DNA from 2 places in the Tateyamaria algicola genome. Region 2 is predicted to be linked to the other one. Evidence: riboswitches for the same ligand, from Rfam matches in the RefSeq annotation. Region 2 holds a riboswitch; the other holds the start of a gene.
The links. A riboswitch is a leader RNA that binds a small molecule or an ion and turns the genes downstream of it on or off. The one in region 2 is predicted to bind glycine.

Region 1: linked by a shared signal. The riboswitch ahead of gcvT (glycine cleavage system aminomethyltransferase GcvT) and the one ahead of ACMHLQ_RS09165 (D-amino acid dehydrogenase) in region 2 are both predicted to bind glycine.

Annotation. Positions count from the first base shown of each region.
Region 1 is NZ_CP180422.1:4,114,204-4,125,981, reverse strand. Features, by position in the region: gene ACMHLQ_RS22835 (class I SAM-dependent methyltransferase) at 1-1,070, opposite strand, end outside; gene ACMHLQ_RS22830 (cryptochrome/photolyase family protein) at 1,146-2,540, opposite strand; gene ACMHLQ_RS22825 (aminotransferase class V-fold PLP-dependent enzyme) at 2,627-3,853, opposite strand; gene ACMHLQ_RS22820 (ChbG/HpnK family deacetylase) at 4,024-4,818, shown strand; gene ACMHLQ_RS22815 (multidrug effflux MFS transporter) at 5,191-6,393, shown strand; glycine riboswitch at 6,535-6,619, shown strand; gene gcvT (glycine cleavage system aminomethyltransferase GcvT) at 6,779-7,903, shown strand; gene gcvH (glycine cleavage system protein GcvH) at 7,919-8,278, shown strand; gene gcvP (aminomethyl-transferring glycine dehydrogenase) at 8,291-11,128, shown strand; gene ACMHLQ_RS22795 (FAD-binding protein) at 11,145-11,778, opposite strand, start outside.
Region 2 is NZ_CP180422.1:1,366,232-1,378,009, reverse strand. Features, by position in the region: gene dacB (D-alanyl-D-alanine carboxypeptidase/D-alanyl-D-alanine-endopeptidase) at 1-192, shown strand, start outside; gene ACMHLQ_RS09165 (D-amino acid dehydrogenase) at 281-1,513, opposite strand; glycine riboswitch at 1,575-1,680, opposite strand; glycine riboswitch at 1,695-1,782, opposite strand; gene ACMHLQ_RS09160 (ABC transporter permease) at 2,000-3,124, shown strand; gene ACMHLQ_RS09155 (ABC transporter ATP-binding protein) at 3,121-3,891, shown strand; gene ACMHLQ_RS09150 (MlaD family protein) at 3,908-4,765, shown strand; gene ACMHLQ_RS09145 (hypothetical protein) at 4,698-5,711, shown strand; gene ACMHLQ_RS09140 (ABC-type transport auxiliary lipoprotein family protein) at 5,708-6,349, shown strand; gene ACMHLQ_RS09135 (DUF4864 domain-containing protein) at 6,353-6,754, opposite strand; gene ACMHLQ_RS09130 (lysine--tRNA ligase) at 6,968-8,545, opposite strand; gene ACMHLQ_RS09125 (tellurite resistance TerB family protein) at 8,690-9,115, shown strand; gene ACMHLQ_RS09120 (hypothetical protein) at 9,173-9,814, opposite strand; gene ACMHLQ_RS09115 (ParD-like family protein) at 9,978-10,181, shown strand; gene map (type I methionyl aminopeptidase) at 10,183-10,971, shown strand; gene yghX (YghX family hydrolase) at 11,245-11,778, shown strand, end outside.

The sequences.
Region 1 (11,778 bases), 1.6 Mb from region 2:
TCGTTGAATGTCTCGTGCCAGCGGCGCAGCGAAATGTTGTAGCTTTGACCGAATTCGATGGACCTCTCGATGCCCAGGCCCGCCTTCGTGATCTGCTGGCGCAGCACAGAGGGGCTCGGCAGCATACCACCGGGAAAGATGTATTTCTGGATGAAATCGACACCGCGTTTGTAGACCTTCCAACGCCGATCCTGCACGGTGATGATCTGAAGCGTCGCGTTCTTGCCCGGCTTCAGACGTTCCTTCACCGTCTCGAAGTAAGTCGGCCAGTATTTCTCGCCCACCGCCTCGAACATCTCGATCGAGGCGATGCCGTCATAGGTGCCCGTCTCGTCCCGGTAGTCCTGCAACTTGAAATCGACCTGCCCCGAAAGACCTGCCTTTTCAATACGTTCCTGCGCGTAGTTGAACTGTTCCTGACTGATGGTCAGCCCTGTCACTTTCAGCCCACGCTCCTTGGCCGCATATTCTGCGAATCCACCCCAGCCACAGCCGATTTCCAGAATGTGATCGCCGGGCTGCGCACCCATCTGATCGACCATGCTGGCATATTTCGCGATCTGCGCTGCCTCATGGCTTTCCTGTCCGGTTTCGAACAAGGCGCTGGAATAGGTCATCGTGTCGTCGAGCCACAGTTGGTAGAATTCATTGCCCAGATCGTAGTGATAGCTGATGTTCTTGCGCGCCTGTTCCTTGTGATTGCGTTGCAACCAAAAGCGGAACTTTTCAAAGCGGCGCACCAGCCCCATGCCGGGAAAGCCGTCGTAGATGTCGTCGTTGTCCGCATGCACCCAATCCATGAAGGCTTGCAGATCGGGCGTGCTCCACCACTCGTCAAGATAGGCGTCACAGAATCCCAGATCGCCCTCGCGGATCAGACGGGCAAAAAGATCGTCGTTGTGGATGTAGACTTCGGCAATCGGGCCGGGATTGGACCCCTCGGCGCGAAACCGGCGGCCATCCTGCAGTACGAAGTCGACGCGGCCCCGGTTCATGCTTTGCAGCATGCCGAACGCGCGGGCAAAGTAACGCGGCAAGTTCTGTTCGCCGTCGGTTGTGGTCTTGATCATGCGGTCTCCCCGTTCGCATTTTTGTCAGGCTAGCTTGACACATTGCCGCACGCAACCGTGCGAGTGGGTTTGGGTCTAAAATCCCCGGTTTTCATAGGCACTTAGCGCAATTTTGCGGCCCTGATCCGCAGGCACCACCGGGTCAGGGTATGTGTCATCCGGTGACAGGCCCCAACTGCGCGGAATCGCGTCGAAATAGGCCTGCGCATCCGCATGTTTGTTGCGCCGTCCCTCGGCAATCCAGCGGCTGACATAATCGCGGTTCTTGTCGAACTTATCGAGCTGTGTGACAGGGTTGAACACACGGAAATAGGGCGTCGCATCAGGCCCCGACCCCGCCGACCACTGCCAGCCCATGGCGTTGGCCGCCGGGTCCCAGTCGATCAGACAGTCGTCAAACCATGACTGCCCGACCTTCCAGTGTGTCAGCAGGTGTTTGGTGAGGTAGCTGGCCACGATCATGCGCCCGCGATTGTGCATCCGGCCCGTCACATACATCTCGCGCATGGCGGCATCGACGAACTGGATACCCGTACGCCCTTGTTTCCACGACATAACTTCGCTTGTGTCGTCGGTGTTCCAAGGGAACGCATCCCAGTCCGGCTTCCAGTTGCCATCAAGGATGTGGGGCGTGTGGTGCATCAGATGGTACGCGAATTCGCGCCACACCAACTCCTTCAGGAAGGTTTCGGCACCCGGCTTGCCTTCGTGCATCGCGCGCATCCCGGCATGCCAACACTGGTGCGGGCTGATCTCGCCCAGGGCCAAGTTTTCGGACAGGTTCGATGTGCCGTCCGTGGCGGGCAGGTCGCGGCCTGTGTCATAGCTTGCCACTCTGTGGGCAATGAACGCCCCCAGCCGGGACTGCGCCGCGCTTTCGCCCAGACGCACATGCGGGCGCACGATATCCGCGCCGCGGTTCATGGCCGCCCCAAGGGCCCAATCGGCAATGTCCTCGGAAGCGGGCCAGTCTTGCGGTGTGGCGATCTGGCCCGGCGTGATCAGCGGCGCGTCCACATCACGATCTTTCACCGAGCGCCAGAAGGGCGTGTAGACCTTGTAGAACCCGCCCGTCTTCGTCTCGGTTGTCCAGGGCTCGAACATCAGATGCCCGCCGAAACTGCGCGCCTCGATGCCTGCCTCCTTGAGCGTGCTTTTGACCTTGGTGTCGCGCGCCACGGCCTGCGGATCGTAAAGACGTGTCCAGTACACGGCCCCTGCCCCGGTGTCGCGGATCAATGCTTCAAGCACCTCCAGCGCGTCACCGGAGCGGCAGATCAAGCGGCTGCCAGCGCCTTTCAGCGTTTCGCCCAGATGGGACACACCCAGCCCCCAGCGCCACTTGGGCGCGGCACCCAGCGCATCAACCTGGGCGTCGCGGATCACCACGGGGATCACGGGGCGGCCAGTGGCGCAGGCCGCGCTCAATGCGGGATGATCGCTTAGCCGCAAATCGCGACGAAACCACATGATAATCGGAGTGCTGCTCAACGCCCGTAACCCTTTTGTTGCTAAGACTTACGTAGCCCGCGCGCGTATGGATCAACGCCAGGACGTCATAACACTGCGTCAAGCGCATGCAGCAGCTGTTCGATTTCCGCGTCGTTCGTGTAATGCGTGAAACTCAGCCGCAAAACACCTCGGTTCGGGTCAACCCCCATCGCCTGCAAGGCGCGCACAGCATAGAAATCACCGCCCCCCGCCATGATGCCGTGACCGGCGAGGTCTGCGGCCACCGCAACCGGGTCACGGCCCAGATCAAGAGCGACAGTGGGCGCGCGTGTCGCGGCATCCGTTGGGCCGATCACGCGCAAATCGTTGCGCTGCCTCAGGGCACTCATGAGGGTCGCGAGGGCCTCCACCTCTCTGACGCGCATCAGGTCATGCACGATCTGTCCCCGCGGGGACACTTGTGTGTCCTCCCCACCCATATGGTGATCAAACAAGGCGTCCACATAATCTGCCATACCCGCACAGGCCGCGACCTGTGCGTGATCCGGGCCCGCAGGGGTGAAACGTTTGTAAAGGCTGCCCGCGTTAAAATAGTGCCCCTGGTTGGGCAGCAGTTCCCCCAAGGCGCGCCGGATCACCATCAGACCCTGATGTGGCCCATAGGTCTTGTATGCCGAGAACAGGTAGATGTCGGGGCCAAGTTTGCCCACATCCGGGAACCCGTGCGGCGCATAGGACACCCCGTCCACGCAGACAAAGGCACCTGCGGCGTGGGCCAATGCCGTGATCTCGGTCACCGGGTTGATCTCTCCCACCACGTTCGAGCAGTGGGGAAAACAGACAAGGCGCACGGACTCGTCCAGCAGATCCTCAAGCGCTGCGGGGTCAAGATGGCCAGTGCCCGGGTCGATCTGCCACTCGCGTATCTCGATCCCGCGATCCGCAAGTCGGCGCCAAGGGCCGGAATTGGCCTCGTGATCCTGGTTGGTGACCACAATCGCCTCGCCCGGCTGCATCATCTCGGCAAAGGCCTGCGCCAGCACATAGGCGTTCTGCGTGGTGGACGGGCCAAAGCTCAACTCGTCATCCTCAACACCCAGGATGGCAGCCATGCGCGTGCGCGCCTCATCCATCTCTTCCCCGCCCAGACGGGACGCGTCGTAGTCGGAATAGGGCTGCACCTTGCGTTGCGTGTAAAACCGGGTGAGCCGGTCGATGACCTGTCGACAGGCATAGCTGCCCCCGGCATTCTCGAAAAACGCCTGCCCTTGCAGCGAGGGTTCGGAAAACGCGGGGAATTGTGCCCGCACAAAGTCGAGATCGAGGGTCATGTGGGATGGCCTGTGTGATTTAAATCCATGTTAAATCAAACCCAACAACGCGCAAGCAAGTTGCGCGCTCGCCGAATGGTGGGCGCGGCGCGACATTTCAGGGCAAGTGAGTTGCGTGCAACCAGGACCTTCGCGTGTAATTCTGATCTTTGAGAAAATGATTGGGTTGGATGGTGATGCGCAAAGTTCGGATACTTGTAAGGGTAGATGACGCAGGATCGAGTTGGTCGTCCAACGTCGGGTGTCTGCGCGCCTGCACCGAGGGTATTGCGCGAAGTGTGGAGGTGATGATGCCCTGTGCATGGACCTTCCATGCCGCGGAGATACTGAACAACCAGCCTGACATAGACGTCGGTATTCACTTGACCCTGACAAGCGAGTGGGACGCGGTGAAGTGGCGACCGCTGACACAGGCGAAGAGTTTCACCGACGACATAGGGAACTTCCTGCCAATGCTGACCCCACGCGACGGTGACGGAACGCAGTGTTTGGCAAATGCGGATTGGTCACTCGACGAGATTGCCAATGAATTCAGGGCTCAAATCTCGCTTGGAGTCGCAAGGTTCCGAAATGCGTCGCATGTCAGCTCCCACATGTTGAAGCACTTCAAAGACTTCGACGCGCGGCTTGGTGATGTTATTTCTGATCTTTGCAGGGAATTTGGCCTCAAAGACGACGCGTTTGGCCACGGCCTTCCCCGGATCGAAGGCTATCCCAAGTTCCCGAGGGACACTGAGCGGAGGGTCAAATCCTTCGCGCAGCAACTCGATGAGCTTGACGCTGGCACCTACATCTTCATCGACCATCCGGCCGTTGCCTCACCCGAGTTGAGCGCAACGGGGCACGATGGTTACGAGGACGTCGCAGAAGATCGTGTGACGTGTCTGGAGACACTGACAAGCGCGGTGCTGCGAGCGCGCATTGAAGAGCTTGGCATAGAACTGATCAGCTACCGCGAGCTTTGAACCGAACAGTAGCTTTATTCGCTGCGCTGGCTTTCATTCAGCCAGGAAATTAAGCAACCTCAAATGTCTCTTTGGTCAAAGGAGCCGAGGGTAGCGCCGTCGCTAACGCGACCCACCACAATGCCGCGCGGACCTCGAACACGACGATGAACCATGTCTGGTTTCCGAACCTAACCCGTCCGGAACGCAGGCGTTGCCATGTCGCCGAACTATCACTAGCCTCACCACCAAAGGAGACGTGAAATGAAACCTGCAATCGCTGTCGTCGTATCCGAGAGGTGCATGGTCCGATAACGGTTTCCATACTCGTTTCCATGCGCCCCCCGAACCTCGTTCGGGGGTTTTTTGTTTCAGGACCAAGGCCAGACGAAAATGACCAACGCCAAGACCCCTCCTACCCTGTTGACGCTGATCCTTTTGACCGCGCTGTCGACGCTGTCGCTGAACATGTTCCTGCCCTCGCTTGCCAATATCGCGACGGATCTGGATGCGCGTTACTCTACGGTCAGCCTTGCCGTTGCGGGTTACCTCGCGGTGACGGCCGTGATCCAGCTGGTCGTTGGACCGTTGTCGGACCGGGTGGGCCGTCGTCCTGTGCTGCTGGCCTCATTGCTCGTTTTCGCGGTTGCATCGCTTGCCTGCGCCCTTGCGACGGATGTGTGGACCTTTCTCTTTTTTCGGATGTTGCAGGGCGGCATGATCGCCGGATACGCTCTGTCGCTGGCGATTGTCCGCGACACCAATTCCGAGCGGAAGGCGGCCGGGCTGATCGGATACATCAGCATGGCGATGGCCATCGCGCCGATGTTGGGGCCGATGCTGGGCGGCGTGCTCGACACGGCGTTTGGGTGGCGTGCGACCTTCTGTTTCTATGCGCTTGTGGGTGTTGCGCTGTTTGCGCTGTGCTGGGTGGATCTGGGAGAGACACGGCAGGCGGGCGGCAAAGCCGATGGCGCCCACCCCGAGCGCGTGGCTGATCTGCTCACTGCCCCCCTGTTCTGGGCCTATTCCCTGTGCAGCGCATTCTCGACCGGGGCGTTTTACATCTTTCTAACGGGCGCGCCGCTGGTCGCACAGTCGCAATTTGGCGTGTCGACGGCGGAGCTGGGTTTCTACATCGGGACCATTACGGGCGGTTTCGTAACGGGCAGTTTCATAGCGGGGCGCGTTGCGGCGCGGTATGCGCCGACGACCATGATGATGGCCGGGCGGCTGGTCGCGTGCGCCGGTCTCTCGCTGGGTGTTCTGGCCATCCTCGCGGGAGTCCTGTCACCGCTTGTCTTCTTTGGCAGCACGATCTTCGTGGGCCTTGGCAACGGCATCACGATGCCGAGCAGCAATGCCGCGGCCATGTCGGTGCGCCCCAACCTTGCAGGCAGCGCGGCGGGTTTGAACGGTGCCCTGGTCGTGTCAGGCGGGGCCATTCTGACCACGCTCACGGGGGCTGTGCTGCCGCCCGACGACCCGGCGCGAATGCTGTTGATCCTGATGCTGGCCGCGTCCGCCGCAGGGCTTGTGGCGGTGCTGTTTGCGATCAGGTTGCGACCGGCGGAGATGGATGTGGACGCGCTTTAGCCGGGATTTTGCCTAGGCAGGTTTGGGGTATCGCAAGGGCCTGTGAACGTGGGCGGCGCATCGCGTAGGGCGTGCGGCTGCGCGAACAGGTCACAGATTCCACTTGCCAGATTGCTGAAGTTTCCTATACGAAACTTACAAAGCCGGACGTTGGGAGAACCAGATCACTGGTGCCGAAGGAGCAACTGCCTCGGAAACTCTCAGGCCAAAGGACCAACGTTTCGCAGAGTACTCTGGAGAGTGATGCCGCGCGCATCCGCCGAAGGGATAATGATCTCAGGCACCCCGGACAGAGGAGGCACCGACGCGCGGGCGATGGTCCGCGCACGATCTGGTGCCGCCTGATTTGACACAAATCACGTCGGCTTGAAAAAGGCGGTGCGATATGTCCGATCTCAAACAGACCCCGTTGCACGCATTGCACCTGGCACTTGGGGCCAAGATGGTGCCCTTTGCCGGGTATGACATGCCGGTGCAATATGCATTGGGCGTGATGAAGGAACATCTTCACACCCGGGCGAAGGCCGGTCTGTTCGATGTGAGCCATATGGGCCAGGTCATCATCCAAGGCCGGACCTACGAGGCGGCGGCACGAGGGCTCGAGACGTTGATCCCGGTCGATGTTCTGGGCCTCGCCGACAACCGGCAACGGTATGGGGTTTTCACAAATGCCGATGGGGGCATCGAGGATGATCTGATGCTGGCGAACCGGGGCGATCACGTTTTCGCCGTGGTGAATGCTGCCTGCAAAGCCGCAGACATTGCCCGCATGAAGGACGCCCTGGAACCGGACGTGACGGTGACAGAGATCACCAACCGCGCCTTGTTGGCCTTGCAGGGCCCTGCCGCCGAACAGGTGCTGTCCACCTTGAATGCGCGGGTGGCGGACATGGCGTTCATGGATGTGGCATCGGTTGATGTGCAGGGTGTCGAGGCGTGGATTTCGCGTTCGGGCTACACGGGCGAAGACGGGTACGAGATTTCGGTACCGGCCGATGCTGCCGAGGCCATCGCCAAGACATTGCTGGATCACCCGGATGTCGCGCCCATTGGCCTTGGTGCACGCGACTCCCTGCGGCTCGAGGCGGGCCTGTGCCTCTATGGGCACGACATTGATGCCACCACCACGCCGGTCGAGGCCGGGCTGACATGGGCCATCCAGAAGGTGCGGCGTGCAGACGGTGCGCGGGCGGGCGGATTTCCCGGGGCCGCGCGCACCCTTGAGCAAATGGCGCACGGTGCAGCGCGCAAGCGCGTTGGGCTGCGCCCTACGGGCCGCGCCCCCATGCGCGAAGGCGTGGCCCTGTTTGCAAGCGAGGATGCGACCGATACCATCGGCGCAATCACGTCTGGTGGCTTTGGGCCGACAATCGGCGGGCCGGTGGCCATGGGCTATGTCGGCGTGGATCACGCGCGCCTCGGCACACCGCTATTCGGTGAATTGCGCGGCAAACGGCACCCCCTGACGGTGGCGCAACTGCCCTTCACACCTGCCAATTTCAAAAGATAAGGGAAAGGAAAACCGATGAAATACACTGAAGAGCATGAATGGCTGCGCGCCGATGGAGACGCCTATGTGGTCGGCATCACCGAACATGCGACATCACAGCTGGGCGATCTGGTCTTTGTCGAGCTGCCAGAGGTTGGCACAGAGGTCAGCAAGGACGACGAAATCGTCGTGATCGAAAGCGTGAAGGCTGCCTCGGACATCATGGCGCCGGTAGATGGCGTCATCACCGCGGTGAATGAGGCGCTGGCAGAAGACCCCAGCCTCGCCAACAGCGACCCGTTGGGAGAGGGCTGGTTTTTCAAGATCAAACCGTCCGACGCATCCCAGGTCGACGGCCTGATGGACGAAGACGCCTATACCGCAATGATCGGCTGAGGAACGCGCCCGATGACTTTCAAACCCACCGACTACCTGCCCTATGATTTCGCGAACCGCCGCCATATCGGGCCATCCCCCGCAGAAATGGACGAGATGCTGACAGTGGTGGGGGCGAAAGACCTCGACGCGTTGATCGACGACACGATTCCCGCGGATATCCGGCAGAAAGAGCCGCTGGATTTCGGCAAGGCCAAGTCGGAACGCGAATTGCTGCACCACATGCGCGTGACGGCATCGAAGAACAAGGTGCTGACCTCGCTGATCGGGCAAGGGTATCACGGGACGGTCACGCCCCCTGCCATCCAGCGCAATATTCTTGAAAACCCGGCATGGTACACCGCCTACACGCCCTATCAGCCCGAAATCAGCCAAGGGCGGCTTGAGGCGCTGCTGAACTTCCAAACCATGGTGTCTGACTTGACGGGGCTGGAGATCGCCAATGCGTCCCTGCTGGACGAGGCCACCGCCTGTGCCGAGGCGATGACCATGGCGCAGCGGATCAGCAAATCGAAAGTGAACGGCTTTTTCATCGACGAAAATTGCCACCCGCAGAACATCGCGGTAATGAAGACGCGGGCCCAGCCGCTCGGCATCGAGATCACGGTTGCCAGTCCCGACGATCTGGACCCGAGCACAGTGTTTGGCGCGATCTTCCAATATCCCGGCACGTATGGCCACATTCGGGATTTCACGACCCAGATCGAGGGGCTGCATGCGCATAAAGCCATCGGCATCATCTCTGCCGATCCCCTGTCGCTGACCCTGTTGAAAGAGCCGGGCGCGATGGGCGCGGATATTGCTGTGGGCACGACACAACGCTTCGGAGTGCCCTTGGGATATGGCGGCCCGCACGCGGCCTATATGGCGACGCGAGCGAACTATGCGCGCAGCATGCCCGGCCGCATCGTGGGCGTGTCTGTCGACAGCCTTGGCAACCGCGCCTATCGCCTGTCGCTGCAAACGCGCGAACAACACATCCGCCGGGAAAAGGCGACATCCAACGTTTGTACAGCACAAGCGTTGCTGGCCGTCATGGCGGGTTTTTACGCCGTCTTTCATGGCCCCGACGGCCTCAAGGCAATTGCCCAACGCATCCACCGCAAGACCGCGCGGCTGGCCGAGGGGCTGAAGCAGGCCGGGTTCGATGTGCGCCCCGCGACCTTCTTTGACACGATCACGGTGGATGTGGGGCCGCTGCAATCGGCGGTGATCAAGTCTGCGGTTGATGAAGGGATCAATCTGCGGGCCGTCGGCAAGACCTCTATCGGGATCACGCTGGACGAGCGCACCCGGCCCGCAACCATTGAAAAGGTCTGGCGCGCCTTCGGGGTCGAGCGGCAGGACAAGGATTACACCCCGCATTACAACATGCCCGACAAGCTGATCCGCACGTCGGATTTCATGACGCACCCGATCTTTCACATGAACCGGGCAGAGACGGAAATGATGCGCTACATGCGGCGGCTGGCGGACCGCGACCTGGCGCTGGACCGCGCGATGATCCCGCTGGGATCCTGCACGATGAAGCTGAATTCGGCGGCCGAGATGATGCCGGTCAGTTGGCGCGAGTTTTCACTGTTGCATCCATATTGCCCCAAGGATCAGGCCGCCGGGTACATCGAAATGATCGACGATCTGTCGGCCAAGCTGTGCGATATCACCGGCTATGACGCCATCTCGATGCAGCCCAATTCGGGCGCGCAGGGCGAATATGCCGGCCTTTTGAGCATCGCAAGCTGGCACCGGGCCAATGGGCAGGGCCATCGCAATATCTGCCTCATCCCGATGAGCGCACATGGCACCAACCCGGCCTCGGCCCAGATGGTCGGCTGGAAGGTTGTGCCGGTGAAATCAGCCCCGAACGGGGACATCGACGTAGATGACTTCAAGGCCAAGGTTGCAGAGCACAAGGACACCCTTGCCGCGTGCATGATCACCTACCCCTCGACCCACGGTGTGTTCGAGGAAACGGTGATCGAGGTGTGCAGGATCACCCATGACGCGGGCGGGCAGGTCTATATCGACGGAGCCAACATGAATGCCATGGTGGGTCTGAGCCGTCCGGGCGACCTGGGCGGCGATGTCAGCCACCTCAACCTGCACAAGACCTTCTGCATTCCGCATGGCGGCGGTGGCCCCGGCATGGGCCCCATCGGGGTCAAGGCGCACCTGACCCCGCATCTGCCGGGCGACCCAAACGGTGGTGAAGGCGCTGTCAGTGCGGCGGCCTTTGGCTCCCCGTCCCTATTGCCGATCTCATGGGCCTATTGCCTGATGATGGGCGGCGAGGGGCTGACACAGGCGACGCGGGTTGCGATCCTGAATGCCAACTACATCGCCAAGCGCCTCGAGGGTGCGTTCGACGTGCTGTACAAGGGTCCGACAGGGCGGGTCGCGCATGAGTGCATCATCGACACGCGCCCCTTTGCCGACAGCGCTCATATCTCGGTGGATGATATCGCCAAGCGGCTCGCTGATTGCGGATTTCACGCGCCGACCATGTCATGGCCTGTCGCGGGTACGCTGATGATCGAACCCACCGAGTCCGAAACCAAGGCCGAGCTGGACCGCTTCTGCGACGCGATGCTGGGCATCCGCGCGGAAATTCGCGCGATCGAGGACGGTACGATGGACCCCGAAAACAACCCGCTCAAGAACGCCCCCCACACGATGGAGGATCTGGTCCGGGACTGGGATCGCCCCTACTGCCGGGAAAGCGCATGTTTCCCTGCCGGGTCCTTCCGGGTCGACAAGTACTGGCCACCCGTCAACCGCGTGGACAACGTCTGGGGCGATAGGAACCTGTCCTGCACATGCCCACCGATGGAGGACTATGCCAAGGCGTGAGCGTGCCGCCTCGCGACTAACCGGACTGGTCTGCGTCGCAGTCGTAGATGGCGCCGGTCAACCATGCGGGCCAATCGCGCTCAAAGAACGACTTTGCGGTCGCATCGAAGGCGCGGTTGGGACGGGTGGTGATCACCATCTCGTCCTTGTCCAGACGGACGATGATTTGTGCCTGCATGTCCTCTGTGCGCTCGGGCCGGAACCGCGCATCGGGCAGCGGGCCAGTGCGGGCCTGTGGCAAGGCGCTGCCGTCGGGATCGCAGATTGCGCGTGCGCCCCGGCTTCCGCCGCCGTTCGCGATGTAGTGGTCGAGGGCTGCCAATACGGCCTCGGATGCCAACGCCATCTGCTGCCATTGCACGACACGCGCGACCTCGTTTGGGCGCGTATGTGAAATGCCGTGCTGCCGGATGGCGCTGTTCAGCTGTGCCGCCTCTGCCCGCGCCTGCGCCACGTTTTGCGGGGTGCACAAGATGCCTGCATGATCGCTCATCCGGGCCTGAATGTCGGCGCGCACGTCGCGGGTGCTGTGCGGGCTGTCGGCCTTGAGGACTGCATCTATTTCAGCGAGGGCCTTGCCGGTCTGGCGCGTCAGATCCTGCGTGGAGCGCACATGCGCCCGGCCGCTGGCAGCGACATGTTCGGCCACG
Region 2 (11,778 bases):
CTTGGCGGCTACATGACGGCCAAGGATGGCACGGTCATGGCATTTGCCATCTTTGCCGCGGACGAGGCCACGCGATCCCGCATTTCCAAGGCGAACCGCGAGGCTCCGCAGGGCGCGCGCAGCTGGAACCGGCGCGCCAAGGCGATGCAGCAGCAGTTGATCGAACGCTGGGGCACGCTTTACGGCAGTTGAGGCGGGGGCGCACGGATACGTGCGCCTTACGGCAAAACAGCGCGCAGCAGATAGCGATGCGGGGCGCAGCACAGCTGCGCCTTACGCCTCAGGCCGCGTTCTTCATCCGTGCCACATCGACGAAATCCGCCGTCGCCTGCGCCGTCGCCGCGGACAGGGTCCAGCCCAGATGCCCGTGCCCGGTGTTGTAATAGACACCCGGTTTTGCGCCCGGCCCCACCTTGGGCATCATTGACGGCAACATGGGCCGCAGACCCGCCCAGGGTACGCAATGCTCGGTCGAGACGGTGGGAAAGAACGCTTCGCACCACTCGCGCAGCGGGCGCACCCGGTCGTCGCGGATGTCGAGGTTGTAGCCATTGAACTCGGCCGTGCCCGCGATGCGGAAACGGTTGCGGCCCAGACGCGAGGTCACGATCTTGGCCTCGTCATCCAGCAGGCTGACCCAAGGCGCCGCCGCCTGGCTTTCGACGTCATCGAGGTTCACGGTGATGGAATACCCTTTGACCGGATAGATGTTCACGCGGTCGCCCAGCTTGGCCGCGATATCGCGGCTGCCCACGCCCGCGCAAACGACGATGCCGTCGAAATGCTGCTGCTGATCGCCCTCGGCCCCGCTCCAGTCGAGGCGGATGCCGGTGCCGGTGTGGTGGATGTCGGTCACCCTGGTCTTGTAGTGGAACGTGGTGCCCATCCGCGCGCAGCCCTCGCTTAACTTGCGGGCATAGCGGTGGATGTCGCCGGTGAAATCACTCTCGGTGTAAAAGCCGCCGATGGTCTTGGATTGCAAGGTCGGCTCAAGGCGCTGCACCTCGTCCGCCGACACTTCGCGGCGTTCCAGCCCGGCACGTTCCAGCAGCGTATTCACGCGGCGGGCGTGATCGAATTCGGACTGTTTCTTGTAGATGTGCAGGATGCCGCGCTGCTCCATGTCGAAATCGACACCGACCTCGCGCGCAAAGTCCAGCAGATGGGCGCGGGCCGCGATGGCCAGCCGTGCGGTTTCAACGGTGTGGGATTCGTAATGGGGGATGTTGCCCATGAACTCGGCCATCCAGCTCAGCTTGTGCCAGCTTGGGCGCGGGTTCACCAGCAGCGGCGCGTCCGAGCGCAGCATCCACTTGAGGCCCTTGAAGATCGTGCCCCAGCGGGTCCACACCTCGGCATTCGAGGCCGACAGCTGCCCGCCATTGGCGAATGACGTCTCCATCGCCGCATAGCGGTTGCGATCAAAGACGGACACGGCATAGCCGCGCCGCGCGAGGGCATAGGCAGTGGTGATGCCGGTGATACCGGCACCGATAACGGCGATATGGGTCATTGGGGGTCCTCCCAAAGCGACGCGATTGAGATCAGGACGCGCCCGGCACCGTGCCGGTTCCACGTCCCCATCTGTCGCGTGACCTGAGAGTTTGACGCCTAGTCGCGGCGCTTTCTCCTTCGGTGGGGCAGGGACGTCAGCCCTGACCGCTCTCCAGATCGTCAACATGCCCAGATCGGGCGCGGCAAACACGGTTCTTTGTGCCTGAGAGTTTCCGGGGCGTTGCTCCTTCGGCGGCGGGTCTCCCCGCGCTCTCCCATGTCGGCCTTGTCGACTGCGCCCGATATAGGAAACGGCCCCGAGTCGGGCAAACGAATTGTTGTCACGCGTGATCAGCCTGGCGTGACCGTGCTGCGCGCGCCACAGGCATGGGGACTGGGCGAAGTTGTGCGCAGCCGTGGTCAATGCTTTTCCTCTGGGCTATCATCGCCTAGTTTTCTGAAAACACGTCCAAAACCCGGCATATGCCGCTGCCCCAAAGGTGCCATGACCACACCGACCCTCACCCTGGACGACAGCGACGGCGGCGCGGTTCTGCGCCTTGCGGGGCGGTTGGTCACCGAACATCTCGGCACGGTCGAGGCGGCCTTTGCAAATGTGTCACCGACGGGGGGCAAGGCGCGCATTGATCTGGATGGGCTCGAGGCTCTGGATACCGGCGGCGCATGGCTGATCGCAGACCTGAAATCCCGGCTGGAAGCGGATGGCATTGCGGTCGAGTTACAGGATACGTCCGGCAACCGGACCGAGTTGATTGATGCCGTCATCGCGGCCCTGCCCGACGAGGAAGGGATCGAGGAAGCCCCGCGCGGCCTGCTGCCCTGGCTGGCGGATATCGGGGCCAAGACGGCCGGTGTGGGCAAGGCCATCACCTCGCTGCTCAGTTTCATGGGCGAGACGTTGTATCGCCTCGGCTACAGCATCGTGCGCCCGCGCCGCTGGCGCACGGCGGCACTGGTCAGCCAGATGGAGGAAGTCGGGTTCAACGCCATCCCCATCGTGGTGCTGATGAGTTTTCTGATCGGGGTAGTCCTGTCCTTTCAGGGGGCCTCGCAATTGCGCCAGTTCGGGGCGGAGGTGTTCGTGGTCGACCTGATCGCGATCTCGATCCTGCGCGAGTTGGGCATCCTTCTGACCGCCATCATCGTGGCAGGGCGGTCGGGCTCCGCCTTCACCGCCTCCATCGGGTCGATGAAGGTGCGCGAAGAACTGGACGCGATGCGCACCCTCGGCCTTGATCCGATCGAGGTGCTGGTGCTGCCCCGTGTGATTGCGCTGATCATCATGCTGCCCATCCTCGGCTTTATCGCCAATGTGTCGGGCCTTGTGGGCGGCGCGATCATGAGCTGGATCGAACTGGGCGTCAGCCCGTCCATGTTCATCACGCGGTTGCAGGAAAACACCGATGTCTGGCACCTCGCCATCGGGATGATCAAGGCGCCGTTCTTTGCCGCCATCATCTCGACCGTCGCCTGCTGGCAGGCGATGCAGGTCAAGGGCTCGGCTGACAGCGTGGGGCGGCACACCACCACGTCCGTGGTGCAATCCATCTTCCTCGTGATCGTGGCGGATGCCGTATTCTCGATCTTCTTTTCGGAGCTGGGGCTGTGAGCGCGCGCGAGGCGATCATCAAGGTGCGGGGCTTGCGCAACCAGTTTGGCCCGCAGGTGGTACATGACAACCTCGACCTCGACGTGTGGCGGGGCGAAGTGCTGGGTATTGTGGGGGGCTCGGGCACGGGAAAGTCCGTGCTGCTGCGCACCATCGTCGGGCTGAACCGGCCCGCCGCCGGGTCGATCCACGTGTTCGGCGCGGATGTGGTCAACGGCACGCGCGAGGAACGGCTGGGGGCCGAAAAACGCTGGGGCGTCGCGTTTCAGGACGGGGCGCTGTTTTCCTCGCTCAGCGTGCTGCAAAACGTGATGGCGCCGATGCGCGAACACCTCAACCTGTCCCATGCGCTGATGAAGGCGCTGGGTGAGCTGAAGATTAGCCTTGTCGGCCTGCCGCCCCTGGCCTGTGGCAAGCTGCCTTCGGAGCTTTCGGGCGGTATGCGCAAACGCGCAGCGCTTGCCCGCGCCCTTGCGCTTGATCCGCAAATCGTGTTTCTGGACGAACCGACCGCGGGCCTCGACCCCATCGGGGCGGCCGCCTATGACGACCTCATCGGCGAACTCAAGCGCTCGCTGGGCCTCACCGTGTTCATGGTTACGCATGACCTCGACTCTCTTTACGCGATCTGCGACAGAATTGCGGTGCTTGCGGAAAAGCGGGTGCTGGTCGAAGGGCCCATCGAGGGGATGACAGACGTCGATCACCCCTGGGTGCAGGAATACTTCACCGGACCACGCGCCCGCGCCGCGCAAGAAAAGACCTGAGGGGCTGCCGCCAACCATGGAAACCAAAGCCAACTACGTGCTGATCGGCCTGTTCACCCTCGCGGGGATCTTTGGCGCGCTCGGGCTGTTGTTGTGGCTGGCCAAGGTCGAGGTGGACCGCCAATACACCTATTACGACATCCTGTTCGAGGACGTCTCGGGCCTCGGCGCGGCAAGCGACGTGCGCTATAACGGCCTGCCCGTGGGGCAGGTGGTCGATCTTGGTCTGGACGCCGAGGACAGCAGCCAGGTCCGCGTGCGGATCGAGGTGGGGGCAGACACGCCCGTGAACACCGAAACAGTGGCCAAGCTGCAATCACAGGGCGTCACCGGCGTCAGCTTTGTGGGTCTCTCGGGCGGGTCCGAAACCTCGGCCCCGCTGCCCGAAGATGCTGTGATCCCGTCCGAACGCACCGCGCTGCAATCCGTGTTCGAGGGGGCACCGGAACTGCTCGACCGGGCCATCGTGCTGCTGGAAAACGTGAACGACGTCTTTGACAATGACAACCGCGAGGCCGTCTCGACACTGCTCGGCAACCTCGCCACATCCTCCGAACGGCTCGACGGGGTGCTCGCGAACTTCGAAACACTCTCTGACGATCTGGGTGCCGCCGCGCGCGAGGTTGCGGCCTTTACCGGCAGGCTCGAAGAGTTGTCGGACACCGCCGACACCACGCTGACAACGGCCACGACCACGCTGGAAACCGCAACCGGCGCGATCGAAACCATCGACACGTTCACCACTACCAACCTCGTGCCGCTGGCCGACGATCTGCGCACCACCTCGCAAACCGCCACCCGCGTGATTGACGAGGCAGGGGGAGAAGGTCGCGCGGATCGGCGGGCGGATCGACCAGCTGGCCGACCGGGGTGACGTGGTGCTGGACACGGCCAACCAAACCTTCGAGACGGCCAATACCGCCATCTCGGGCATCAACGATTTCACCACCACGACACTGGGCCCCCTGGGCGAAGACCTGCGGACAACTTCACAGACCGCGACGCGGGTGATCGACCGGGTGGGGGCGGATGCGCAGCGCATCGCCGGGCGCCTCGACACACTGGCAGGCAGTGCCACAACCGCCCTGGCGGACGCACAAAACGCGCTTAGGTCGGTGGACGAGGCCGCAACCGGCTTTGGCCAGTTCACCACCGACCAACTGACACCGCTGACGGACGATCTGCGCACCACCTCGCAAACCGCCAACCGCGTGATCGACGACGTGGGCACGCGCACCGCTGCACTCGCCACTCGGCTCGACACGCTGACGGGCGAGGCGTCCCAGGCGCTGGCGACGTTCTCGATCACCATGAACAACGCCGACGAAACACTGGGCTGGATCACCACGGCCATGACCGGGGCCACCGACACGCTCGACATCGCCACACAGACCTTTGCCAATGCAAACAAGGTGATCCGGGACGACATCGGCGGGATCATCACCGATCTGCGCGCCGCCGCCTCCAACTTTGCCACCACCTTCAGCAGCTCGTCCGAGGGCGTGATCGGCGATCTGCGCAAGGCCGCCACCGCCTTTACCGACACGGTCCAAAACGCCTCGACAAATATCGACGCGGTCTCGACCGAGGTGCTGGCCGCGTCCCGGTCGGCGGCCAGCTTTGCCGATACGCTCGACACCATCGCCTCGGGCAACGAACGCCAGATTTCCGAATTCCTGCGCCTCGGCCTGCCCGAATTCCTGCGCTTTACCGAAGAGGCGCGCAGCCTGACCGTCAACCTCGAACGGCTGGTGAACAAGATCGAACGCGACCCCGGCCGCTTTTTGCTGGGCACACAAAATTCAAGGTTCAGCCGATGACGTCACGCTTTCTGAAATGCGCCATGGGCGCGGTCCTGATGGGCGCGCTGACTGGCTGCGCGGGCCTTGCCAGTCTGACCGACGTTGCCACTCCGGTGGACAACTATGTGCTCACACCCAAAAGCACCTTTGCATCGTCGCTGCCCAATCTGAAATACCAGATTGTCGTGGAACAGCCGACCGCGACGGCGGCTGTGGATACCGATCAGATCGCGGTGCAGCCCAACCCGCTCGAGGTGCAGTACCTGCCGGGCGCACGCTGGGTCGACCGCGCCCCGCTGATCGTGCAGGCGCTTTTGATCGAGAGTTACGAGAACAGCCAGCGCGTGCCCGCCGTGGGCAGTTCGACCATCGGCTTGCGCGCCGATTTTCTGATCGTGACGGACATCCGCGAGTTTCAGGCCATCGTCCCACCCGGAGACAGCACCGCACCCCTGCGCGTAGATGTGCGCCTGAACATCAAGATCGTGGATGCGTTCGAAGACCGGATTATCGGGTCGCGTTCCTTTGAAGAGATCGTGCCATCCACATCGGACGCGCCGCGCGATGTGGTCGCCGCCTTTGACGAGGCGCTGGGCGACACGATGCGCGATTCCGTCGAATGGAGCATTCGCGAGATTTCGAAGTACACGCCCTGACGTCTAGGCGTTGACGCCCGGCGCTTCCAGCAGTTGCACGCCGTTGATCTTCCAGCCCGCATCGGTTTCCAGCATGCTGTATTTCAGCAGGTGCACCCGGCCTTCGGCGTCCACGATGCGCACGGTTTGTGACAGGATGCCGTTGTTGTCCTCAAGCCCCAGATAGGTGACTTCGGCAGGGCGCCAGACCATGGGATAGCCTTGGGTGACCATGCGGCCAAAGTTCTCGGGCGTGCGGAACATGCCCCGGATCGAAGGCGAGGCGAACTCGAACGCTTCCGTGAAATTGTCGGCCTTGAAGGCTTCGATCTGGCTGCTGATCACCCCCTGGATTTCGCTGCCCTGGGCAAGGGCCGCCCCCGCCATGCTGGCGGCCAGAACCGCGCCCATCATCCACTTGCGCATGTCACCATCTCCTCTTGTCGATTTGGGGATGGTAGTGCGGCGCGCCCCCGCGCCAAGCGCTGCGCGCGCCCCGACGGGCACGAGGGTGCCATTTGCGTGGTTAAATTCGCCTGACCGAGGCGTGCGCCGCGCAAGCCCTTGGGACGCGCCAAGGATACGAGACCGGTTAAGATCCCGTGACGCGCGCGAACAGCCTGTCCCCGCGGGGACAGATCAGCCAACCAGCTCTCCGGCCAGTGCCTTGTCGATCAAAGCGATGGTTTCCGGCACCCCGTAAAGGGCGATGAACCCCCCGAAACGCGGGCCCTGGCTGGCGCCCAACAGCACTTCGTAAAGGGCCGTGAACCAGCCCCGCAGCGGGTCAAACCGATCCCGCCCGACGGCATAGACCACCGACTGCAACGCTTCGTCTTCCGCAGGGCCGTCATAGGCCGCAAGTGCGTCGCGCAATGCCGTCAGCGCTTCACGCTCCTGCTCATTTGCCAGCCGGTAGGATTTCGCGGGTTTCACGAAGTCATTGTAGTACCGGACGGCAAAGCCCACGGCCTGGTCCATGCCCGGATGCGTCTCGGGCCCCGTGTCCGGCGCATAGCGCTGGATGAAGCCCCACAGCGTCTCTTTTGTCTCGGCCGAACTGACCGAGGCGAGGTTCAAGAGCATGGCAAACGGCACCACCATGTCGCTGGCGGGTACGTTGTGCCCGTGGATGTGGAACACCGGGTTGTTCAGGCGCTGCGCCTCGTCCTGTGTCGCATAGGCGCGCAGTTGCTGGTGGTATTCGTCCACCGCCTTGGGGATCACGTCGAAATACATGCGCTTGGCGGTCTTGGGCTTTTGATACATGAAATACGACAGGCTTTCGGAGCTGGCATAGGTCAGCCACTCGTCAATGCTGACGCCGTTGCCCGACGACTTGGAAATCTTCTGGCCCTTGTCATCGAGGAACAGCTCGAACGAAAAATGCGCAGGCGGGCGGCCACCAAGGGTCCGGCAGATCGCGTCATAGATTTTCTCGTTGGTGGCGTGTTCCTTGCCATACATCTCGAAATCGACACCAAGGGCCGCCCAGCGGGCGCCAAAGTCAGGCTTCCATTGCAGTTTAACGTTGCCGCCGGTGACGGGCAGGGTCATCTCGCCCCCGTCGGGATCGTCAAAGGTGATGGTGCCCGCGGCGGCATCCACATGCTTCATCGGCACATACATTACCCGCCCTGTTTCGGGGTGGATCGGCAGGAAGATCGAATAGGATTGCTGACGCTCTTCGCGCAGCGATTTCATCATGATCTTCATCAGGTCATCGTACCGCTCGGCGCAGCGCAGCAGGATTTCGTCGAACTTGCCCGCGCGGTAGAATTCGCGGGCCGAGATGAATTCGTATTCGAACCCGAACGTGTCGAGGAACCGGCGCAGCATGGCGTTGTTGTGGTGGCCAAAGCTCTCGTATTTGCCGAATGGATCAGGCACCGAAGTCAGGGGCATTTGCAGGTATTCTTCCAACGCCTCGGGGTTGGGCACGTTTCCGGGTACCTTGCGCATGCCATCGAGATCGTCCGAGAAACAGACCAGCTTGGTCGGGATGTCCGAAATCACCTCGAAGGCGCGGCGCACCATGGTCGTGCGCGCCACCTCTCCGAACGTGCCGATATGGGGCAGACCAGAGGGGCCATAGCCTGTTTCAAACAGGACATACCCCTTTTCGGGCGGCGCCTTTTCGTAGCGTTTGAGCACTTTGCGGGCCTCTTCGAAGGGCCAGGCTTTGCTCGTCATCGCGGCGTCACGCAAACTCGACATCTGATTTGTCCTACTCATCCGGTACACGCCCATCGCGCGACCCTTGCGGTGCAGCCCCGCGGGGCGACATCCCGCCGCTACCTATTGCGGGCGCACCCAAGCGTCAATATTGAGGACAGGACAGAGCGTAAAAGGATCGTGGCCATGTCAGACACCGAACAGCTTTCCCTCACGGCGCAGGATGCGCTTGTGGCCATGATGATCGCCATCTCGGCCTCGGATGAAGACATCCGCACGGCGGAGTTGGTAAAAATTAACTCGGCTGTGAACCACCTGCCGGTGTTTGCCGACTATGACCTCGACCGCTTGAACGTCACGGCGCAGACAGTGTTCGATCTGTTCGAGCAGGAGGACGGGCTGGATGCGCTGTTCGGACTGGTGCGCGAGGCACTGCCCGAGCACCTGTTCGAGACGGCCTATGCGCTGGCCTGCGATGTGGCGGCGGCAGATGGCACGCTGGAAGAGACCGAGCTGCGCCTTCTGGAAGAGATGCGGTATGAGCTGAACATCGACCGCCTGCACGCCGCTGCGATCGAACGCGGTGCGCGGGCACGGCACCTGACGGTTTGAATTAGGCGTTTTGCAACGAGAGATTGAGGCGTCGCCGTGAAGCGGTGCGCATTGGATCTATCCGAACAGCCATCTGTCCACGGCCTGGAAAAGCGCGTCTTTGCCGAGGGTTCCGTCAACGTCAATTGAATGCAGCCCTAGGGCAGAGACGTCACTGCGAAGACGTTCGGTAAAGAGCGCATCGCGGGCCAACAGGTTTTCAAGCGCCCGCTCGGGATCGCGCGTCTGACGCGGAATGTCCCATGTCGTATCCCGCCCGTCAAAGGCGCGGCGACGGAAGCAAGGGGTCGGCAGCAACCAGGTCGCATGGGATTTGTCCTGAAGAAGCGGTGCGACGAGGCGGGGCAGGAGGCGAAACCCTTCGGCGAGTATCGGTCTGTCCTGCGGCAGTGCGCGGAGATCGTCGATGATCAGGTCGAACCCTTCGCCCGCGAACCAGTGAAAGCTGTCCAGCATGATCTCGGGCGTTCTGTTAACCCAACGTTCATCCATATCCATAGCCTTGAACGCAGCAAGCCTTGGGCAATCTTCGGGGCGGCATTGATTGGCATGTGCGCGCATGGCCGCGTCGGAATCATAAAGAACCGCGTCATGTGCAGCCGCCAGCCTGCGGGCGACCGTCGATTTGGCGGCCCCGCTGCCGCCACCGATCCAGCGCACATGGGACAGAGCCGCCGCGGGGCTGTCTGAGATGGTCATATCCATGCGCCTAGAGTGGTGGGGCTGTGCCGTCCACTGCCTTGCGAACAATGCTTTCTACCATCCCCGGTATCGGCGGCTTTCCCCGTGTCATGAGGGCTGATTGACCAAAGGCGATACGAAACGTATATGTTTCGTATGGTCGCTGGCTTGGAGAAACATCATGGGCATCGTAAAGATCAACGACGACCTGCATGAGGACGTGCGCCGCGCCAGCGCTGTTCTGTGCCGGTCCATCAACGCGCAGGCGGAGTTCTGGATCAAGGTTGGCATGCTGGCAGAGGCCAATCCGACGCTGTCCTTTAACGACATCATCAGGATGCAGTTGCAAGCCGCCGAGGTGCGCGTTCCGGACGTGGCGGCCTGACATGGTCAAGACACCCGGTGAGCTGGAGTTGATGCGGATATCGGGCAGGCTGCTGGCCTCGGTTTTCGAGATGCTGGATGCGCAGGACCTTGTGGGTATGTCCACATTGCAGGTCAATGACCTTGTGGAACGTTTCATCACCGTTGACCTCGGGGCGCGCCCGGCCAGCAAGGGGCAGTACGGGTTCCAATATGTTCTGAACTGTTCGGTCAATCACGTGGTCTGCCACGGCGTGCCGGACCGACGGGAGATCCTGCGCGCGGGCGATATCGTCAATTTCGACATTACGCTGGAAAAGAACGGATACATCGCGGATTCGAGCAAGACGTACCTGGTTGGCAAGGCCGCCCCCGCCGCACGGCGGCTGGTCAGCATTGCACAAGGGGCCATGTGGCAGGGCATAAGACAGGTGCGCCCCGGCGCGCATCTGGGCGATATTGGCTTTGCCATTGAACGCCATGCCAAGAAAAATGGCTGCACAGTTGTGCGGGAATATTGCGGGCACGGCATTGGCCGCGAGATGCACGAGGACCCGCAGGTGCTGAATTTCGGCAAGCGGGGCACGGGATTGAAACTGCGCGAGGGCATGGTTTTTACCATCGAACCCATGGTCAACAGGGGCAGTCGTGTGGTGGCCACCGAGGCCGATGGATGGACGGTGGTGACACGCGATCGCAAGCTCTCGGCCCAGTTCGAGCACACGGTTGCAGTGACCGGAACGGGTGTCGAGGTGCTGACCCTGCGCCGTGACGAGGCGCCGATGCTGGCGCGGGTGCAGCCATCGGGGTAACGCTTGATGGGCTTAGGGCCGTGCGTCGTGCGTGCAGAAATTAATTTCGACGGAAAATCCCTGCCCGGGCGTTTAACCGGTGACGCCAATAGCACCTCAAGGGACGCACACATGGTGGTTTCACGAAAAACCCCTTTGAGTCCGGGTATTGCGGCCGTTTTGGCGGTGCCGGGCTCCGCCCTGGCGCCCCCGCCCGGACAGTGACCGCACTCGTATTCTGGTGCATGATGGACCACGCCGATTTACTGAAACCCGACACATTGGAGACAGCTGATGAACCGAATGACTGCCAAGGATTTTGATCAGGAACTACTTGATCTCTATGACTTTTATGCGCACGGAAAAATCACCAAGCGCGAGTTTCTGGACCGTGCGGGCAAGTTTGCCGTGGGCGGTGTGACGGCTGTTGCGCTGCTGAACATGCTGAGCCCGAACTATGCGATGGCCGAGCAGGTGTCGTTCAACGATCCCGACATTCACGCCGATTACATCATGTACCCGTCGCCCAATGGCACAGGCGATGTGCGTGGCTATCTGGTGCGCCCGGCGGCGGTGGAAGGCCCGCTGCCCGCCGTGCTGGTCATTCACGAGAACCGCGGCTTGAACCCGTATATCGAGGACGTGGCGCGCCGTCTGGCCAAGGCGGGGTTCATGGCGCTGGCGCCGGATGGTCTGACCTCGGTCGGGGGGTATCCGGGCAATGATGCGGATGGGCGCGAGTTGCAGCGCACGGTGGACCGGGTCGCGCTGATGAACGACTTTTTCGCGGGGTTCGAGCATTTGCTGGCACGCGAGGACAGCACGGGC